Regions from separate parts of the Arthrobacter tumbae genome, predicted to be linked through region 3. Evidence: predicted binding sites of a transcription regulator. Region 3 holds the regulator's gene; each other region holds the start of a gene.
The links. The regulator LexA, encoded in region 3, represses DNA repair genes until DNA is damaged. The targets are predictions, from matches to a motif close to TCGAACANNTGTTCGA.
Positions count from the first base shown of each region.

Region 1 (2,266 bases), 620 kb from region 3:
GATGGTGCAGTCAGGGAACGCGCATCCCTTGTCCCTGGCGACAAGTCCCCGACGCATGTAGGGAGGAAAAAGGCGTTTGGCACGTCCGATGTCGAGGAGTTGACCATCACCGCCGAGAACCATGGGAATGATGTCCGCATCGCAGGCCAGTTTCCGGATGCTGCGAGCGCTCATTTGTTGTGAAAAGACGGCGTGACCGGCATTCCCCATGTCAGCTTCGAGGTCCTGATAGTTGATGGTGACCATCACCTGCGCCCGGTGGCCACCCGTGGCTGGCAACCCATCACTGGCCAAGGCAAGACGGCAGGCTGAGATTAGGCCAATCAGAAGGCTTTGCGGCCGTGTCAGCTGATCCGTGTCCCACTGGTCTGCGATGTCTTGTTCGCTGACGTTTCCGCTTTCGCCGCTCGTGGAGAAGCCAGTGCCGTTGGCTCCTTTACCGCCTACGCTGCTGGCGGAGGTGCTGCTGCAGTCCCGAGTGCCGTCATCGTTGTTCTGGGTGGCACCCGACACGCACCGGGGATTGGTGGCAGTGTTCATCACCGTGGACAAGTACTCAAACTGTTCATCCGTGGCGCCGATCTCCAAGAAGTGCAATCCGTTACGCCGGCCACGTAGAAATACACCCTGCCGGGCTTTCACTACCTTCTCCGTGGGTTCCTGACCATCCTGATCAAGCGTGCTGTCCCCACGCTGGGCGAGCACCCGGAGGGTGTCCTCGTCCGATTCGATAGCGTGCCTGGTGAGGTGGCGCTCCATCGCGTCCAGCTGCTGTGAACTGGCGACAGGACGTACACGTTGAACCGCATCACAAATGACAGTGATGGCTCGTCCGCTCACCAAACCTGCGCTCGAAGCGGCAGCCAGCACAGGCAGCGTCGGTTCAGTGACCGCTCCCGGTCCGGAGGCATCCGGCAGGAGATTCGCGGCGAGACGAAGGCGACGGTTCGCCTCACTGCGACTAATGCCGATCTTCGCACGCAGATACTCCGCAGTATCGCGGTGGACAGGCAGCGGTCGCTTACTCTGAGCCGGTGCGGAGGACGCGCCATTCCAGTCCTGCTCAGGGCCGCCGGATTGGTGCTCTACTTCACCTAAGGCCGCGATGTCGTGGGCGACCACGGTATGGGCGGCGAGCACCTGCAGAGAATCGACCAGCCTCGATAGTTCCTCGACTTCCACGAGGGTTGCGGCGGTCTTCACACGAGTCCGCGCGAGGTAGCCTTCCCTGAGCACTCGCCCGAACGCTTCAAGGTCAGAACGCACCGACTGCAGCAGGGAGTTCTCCTGCAGCTGATGGTCATGAAGTGCGAGCGCCATGAATAAAATTTATCGAACACCAGTACTAATAGCGATGGCTGAAGGCCAATGTGGAGGAATAGTGACCCACTGCTTATCCACAGTGTGGACGGGATCTTCAGCGGTGTTTCAGCTCCTCAGCGTGAAGAGGCGGACTACCAGCGTGGCCAGGATGCGTACGCTCATGATCGGCGGTGGGAACCGTTATGCGCGTCATGTGTTCTTCGTCTGCAGTAACAATCCCCAAAGCTATCGCGTAGGGGCAAAGGCAGACGAGAATGAGCGGCAGCGGGATGTGATCTGGACGGAGACCTCCCGCGAGGCGGGGCCCGTTTCCCCCAATCGTGGCCCCGCCGCCTCACTCCTTCCTCCCCAAGGAATCAGCAAGCCCCTCAGGTGATGCTTGGGCCGGGAACAGTCGCCACGACCTGACGAGAGTTCCCGCCGGGCAGGGTCCGCTTGCTCAGCCTTCGGCAGCGGGCCGGCCCGGTCACAGCTACCGGGTTTACCAACCCGTCGAATCGAGAATGAAGCGCGCGGTTTCCTGCGGCTGGTCCCAGTGTGGGAAGTGCCCGCAGTTCTCGAAGACGTGGAGGGTGGCGTCCGGGTAGAGCGACATGGCGACGGCGGCTTCGCTGAGCGGGGTCACCTTGTCCTGTCGGCCCCAGCCAAACGCGAGGTTCCCCTTGAGGGTGCCCTGCGGCGCACCCTGCTGCCGCGGTCCGTGTGCAAGTGACCTGCGCGCCTCATCAAGGCTGCGGGAAGTACTGAATCCGCGAAGCTCCGTGAGCACCAGGTCCGGATCGAGTTTCCACGGAGCTGCCGAGAACTGCGCCAGCAGTGCGGTCCGGCCGGCAGCCTGTTTGACGAGTGACGGCAGAACGGACTGGATGCGGCGCACCAGCGCGATGGAGGCTGTGATGGTGCTGTTGAAGATGCGCACCTGGGTGTCATTCCAGAATCCGCC
Region 1 covers NZ_JAFBCC010000001.1:2,459,037-2,461,302, forward strand. The annotation lists gene JOD47_RS11825 (HNH endonuclease signature motif containing protein) at 1-1,320, opposite strand, end outside; gene JOD47_RS11830 (alpha/beta fold hydrolase) at 1,805-2,266, opposite strand, start outside.
Region 1: a site for LexA is predicted at 1,333-1,348, ahead of JOD47_RS11825 (HNH endonuclease signature motif containing protein). Genes of this name have one in related genera too.

Region 2 (2,266 bases), 2.7 Mb from region 3:
GTTCCCATGACTGCCTTGCACCCGCCATCCTCCTCGAGCCCTTCGCCAGCATCCCCGGCGGATGGGTCCGGCGCCGGAATGGGGTCGCTCAACTGGTTTGTCGTCGACCTGTTCGGCGTCATGGCCTATGGTGAGCTTTCGGCGTTCGAGCGGCTGTCTTCGGATGCGCGTTTCTCTCCCACCCTGCGGGATCGGGCGGCGCTCGGGCGGCTTGCAGTGACGGAGTTCGAGCACTTCGAAATGGTCAGCACCCACCTTGCAGGCCTCGGCGTCGATGCTGAAGAGGCAATGCGGCCCTTCCAGGCTTCAATCGACTCCTTCCATGAACGGACCCGCCCGGCTGACTGGTACGAGTCGCTGATGAAGGCTTACGTCATCGATGCGATCTCCGGTGATTTCTATACCGCGCTCGCCGAACACCTCGACGACGATACGCGCGAGATGATCGCCCGTATCCAGTCGACTGCCGCGCAGGGCGGCTTGCTGCAGCAGCGGTTGAAGTCAGCGCTTTCCGACGATCCCCGGCTTGCTTCGCGGCTTGCGCTGTGGGGACGCCGCCTGGTGGGGGAGGCGCTGACGCAGGCGCAGCGCGTGGGTATTGAACGCCAGTTCCTGGGCGGCCTCCTGTTTGAGGGCTCCGCGGCGGATCGTGAACGGCAGACTGCGCAGCTCTTCGCCCAACTCACCCGCAACCATTCGCGCCGGATGAGCTCGCTGGGGTTAACGGCCTGAGTGAAGCTGTAGTTGCCTTCACGAGTCGGCGGCATTCACGTACGGGGTTGTGGATAAGTTTGTTTCACTTGTCCTCCACATTGGGGGGATTTGATCGCGGTTAGAACGCGTGTTCGATAAAATTTGGGTATGGCCGTCGCAGTGCTCGAACCCACCATGGAGGATGTGTCTCTTCTGGGTGGCCTGCGGTCGGACCTATTGGGCTTCGTGCAGCAGTTTGAGTCGTCGTACTTGACGTTGAGTCCGCAGGAGGCCGCGGCAGCCCTGGTCGAGGTCGAGCAGCTTTCCAAACTGGTGGATCATTTGCAGACCGTGGCTGCCCGTGCCGCCGAGGACCACCAGCTCGCCACCACGGACGCCCTGGACCCCTATAAGAACACCGCGGAGTACCTGCGGGCGAAAATCGGTATCAGCCGCACCGAAGCGAACCGCCGGCTACGGCTCGGACACGACGTCCTACCCGAGCTTCCCGGACCAGGAGCCGCCCTCACACCTCCGTTGGGTGTTCTGGCTGAAGCGACCAGTGCCGGTGCGCTCAGCAGCCGTGCCGCGACCATCATCCGCAACGCCGTGCACCGCGTGTCACCCGCCGCGACCCGCCCCGAGCTCGATGCCATGGAAGAGCACCTGGTCCGCCAGGCCGTCGAGTCCGACGAGGACGTCCTGCGGGCCCTGGCCCAACGCTGGGAAGACATCATCGACCAGGACGGCACCGAACCCACCGACAAGATCCTCCGCGCACGCCAGGGCGTGTTCCTGCGCGGCAGACGCCACGGCCTGCACTTCATGGAAATCGGCGCCACCGACGAACAATACGAACACCTCATCACCGTCATGAACACCGCCACCAACCCACGAGCACAAAACACTGCTCACAAGGGAACCGGCACGACCGACGGCAAACTCACCAACGGCGGCGACAACGACGCCGGCTCCAGCCCCGACGAGCCGACCCGTGAACAGAGCCTTCTCGACGGTCTCGTCTCAGCCTGCCGGATCGCACTCGCAGGTGACGGCCTCCCCGCAACCGGAGGGCACCGCCCCCAAGTAATGGTCACCATCAACTACCGCGACCTCCTCAACGACATGAGCGACCTGGCAGACCGCGGGCATGACGGGCATTCGGTCTTCGCGCAACAGTTGAGCGCCCGCAGTATCCGTAAACTCGCGTGCGACGCTGGCATCCTCCCACTGATTCTCGGCGGCGAAGGCCAGGTCCTGGACATCGGACGCACCCAACGCCTCTTCCCACCCCACCTCAGACGGGCACTGGTCGCACGCGACAAAGGCTGCGCCTTCCCCGACTGCACCACGCCCGCAACCTGGTGCGAAGCCCACCACACCATCCCCTGGGCAACAGGTGGAACCACCACCATCAACCACGGCGTCCTGCTCTGCTCCTGGCATCACCACCAAATCCACCAAGGAAACTGGACCGTCGAATCAATCAACGGAATCCCCTGGTTCACACCACCCAAATACCTCGACCCCCACCAAACCCCCAAACGCAACCGCTACTGGCAAGTAGAACAAG
Region 2 covers NZ_JAFBCC010000001.1:412,204-414,469, reverse strand. The annotation lists gene JOD47_RS01910 (ferritin-like fold-containing protein) at 7-732, shown strand; gene JOD47_RS01905 (HNH endonuclease signature motif containing protein) at 862-2,266, shown strand, end outside.
Region 2: a site for LexA is predicted at 834-849, ahead of JOD47_RS01905 (HNH endonuclease signature motif containing protein). Genes of this name have one in related genera too.

Region 3 (2,266 bases):
AGCGCGCTTAGGGGTTGCCCACAGGAATATGGAGCGTCTGCCCGGCCTGTACAGTCGACGAGCCCAGGGCATTCAGTTCCACGATGTCCTCAACAACGGCACGCGGGTCCCGTTCCGGGGCGTACTCCGCGGCGAGAGCCCAGAGCGTCTCCCCAGACGTGACGCTGACCCGGATGGTGTCCGTGACGCCACTTACGGTTTCCGCTGCCTGCGCCTGGGAGGTGAAGAACGAAGCGATGATCAGCAGTGCGGCGGCGAGCACCGCGAGCGGCAACGCCAACAGAACAACCCACCCGCGGCGCGTGAGGTGAATGCGGGATACCGTGCCTCGCGTGGAATCTGTGCGGTCCTCCGGGAGGAGTTTGGTAGCTGATCCTGCAGTATGGAGCGTCGACATGGCGTCCACCTTTCTCGTTGTTGGATCTCCCACGGCTTTTTTCGAAGCTGTGTTCTATTCCTCTGCCTTTATTATTAGCACCTGTAAACTAATATTGTCGAGACTCGCTCGAACAAATGTTTGAAAAGACGTTCCGTCTCCCTTAGCGTTGCTGGCAAGGGTGACGGTCCGGCCGCTTCGAAAACCAGCTCATCACCCACCACTGACAAAAATGGTTGGCGAGCCGGCAGTCCGGGTCCCGCCGGAGGAAGGGATGCATCTCGTGGCAGAACTCAGTGCGGCACAGGACATGGCAGCGGTGCCTTCGTCAGACGTGAAGCGTGGACGCGGACGGCCGCGCGGCAGGGCCATACCAAAGGGAATGACAGCGCGGCAGACAAAGATCCTTGAGACGATCCAGCGCAGCGTGGCAGCACATGGCTACCCGCCGTCGATGCGTGAGATCGGTGACACCGTGGGGCTTGCGAGCCTGTCCAGCGTTACTCATCAGCTCTCGCAGCTGGAACGCATGGGTTACATCCGCCGCGATCCAAAGCGTCCCAGGGCCATGGAAATCCTGCTTCCACTCACACTTGGAGACAACGCGCCGCGCGTGATGCCGTCTTCTGCCGACGAGGAACCGACTCGGGCTTCGGCCGTCGACGCGGCAATGGTTCCCCTGGTCGGACGCATTGCGGCCGGAGGTCCCATCCTGGCGGATCAGGTTGTTGAGGACGTCATGCCACTGCCTCGGCAGCTCGTCGGACACGGTGAGCTCTTCATGTTGCGCGTCTCCGGCGACTCCATGATTGATGCCGCGATCTGCGACGGGGACTGGGTAGTGGTCCGTAAGCAGAGCAACGCCGAGAACGGCGATGTGGTGGCAGCACTCCTGGATGATGAGGCCACGGTGAAGACCTTCCGCCAGCGTGACGGTCACACCTGGCTCCTGCCGCAGAACACCAATTATGAGCCGATACTTGGCGACCACGCCACCATCATGGGCAAGGTTGTCTCTGTGATGCGCGCCCTCTGAACGGGCTTACGGCGTGGTGCTAGGCAGGCTGAGTCGCCGCAAGCCGGGAGAGGACTCCGAGCGCCGTTGAACGGTCCGTTGTGGACCAAAAGGGCGGCAGCGCAGCCCTGAGGAACCCGCCGTAGCCGGCGGTTGCCAGCCGGGAGTCCAGGACGGCCACCATACCCCTATCATCGTGGGCGCGAATGAGGCGGCCCGCTCCCTGCGCAAGACGGACGGCAGCGTGAGTAGCGGACACACTCATGAATCCGTTGCCCCCGGCCTTCGCCACAGCTCGGGTTCGCGCGGTCATCAGCGGATCGTCCGGCCGGGGAAACGGTATGCGGTCAATGGTGACCAGCCGGCAGGCGATGCCCGGCACATCAACACCCTGCCACAGCGACATCGTGCCGAACAGGCAGGTGTCCGGTTCCTCCGAGAACTGTTTCACCAGCGCAGACATGGAGGACTCGCCCTGGCAGAGAATCTCGACGTCGACCCGCTCCCGCAGTGCGTCAGCAGTATCCTCCGCCGCACGCCGCGAGGAGAACAGCCCCAACGCTCCTCCGCGTGAGGCCTTGATGAGCGCTTCCAACTCATCCATTTGTTCCTCGGACGTTCCGCGGCCTGGTTTCGGCAGGTTTTTGGCGACGTACAGGACACCCTGGCGGGGATAGTCAAACGGACTGCCAACGTCGACGCCCGTCCATGACGGCGCTCCTTCGCCGGTCAAACCGAGGGAGCCGGCAACCGGCCCGAACTCCGAGCCGATTGCGAGCGTAGCGGACGTCAGCACAACCGTGTGGTCCTCGAACAACCCGCGCCTCAGGCGCCCAGCCACCGACAGCGGCGCAATGCTGATTGTGGCAGGCGAG
Region 3 covers NZ_JAFBCC010000001.1:3,075,241-3,077,506, reverse strand. The annotation lists gene JOD47_RS14560 (LysM peptidoglycan-binding domain-containing protein) at 8-397, opposite strand; gene lexA (transcriptional repressor LexA) at 687-1,412, shown strand; gene JOD47_RS14550 (ATP-dependent DNA helicase) at 1,432-2,266, opposite strand, start outside.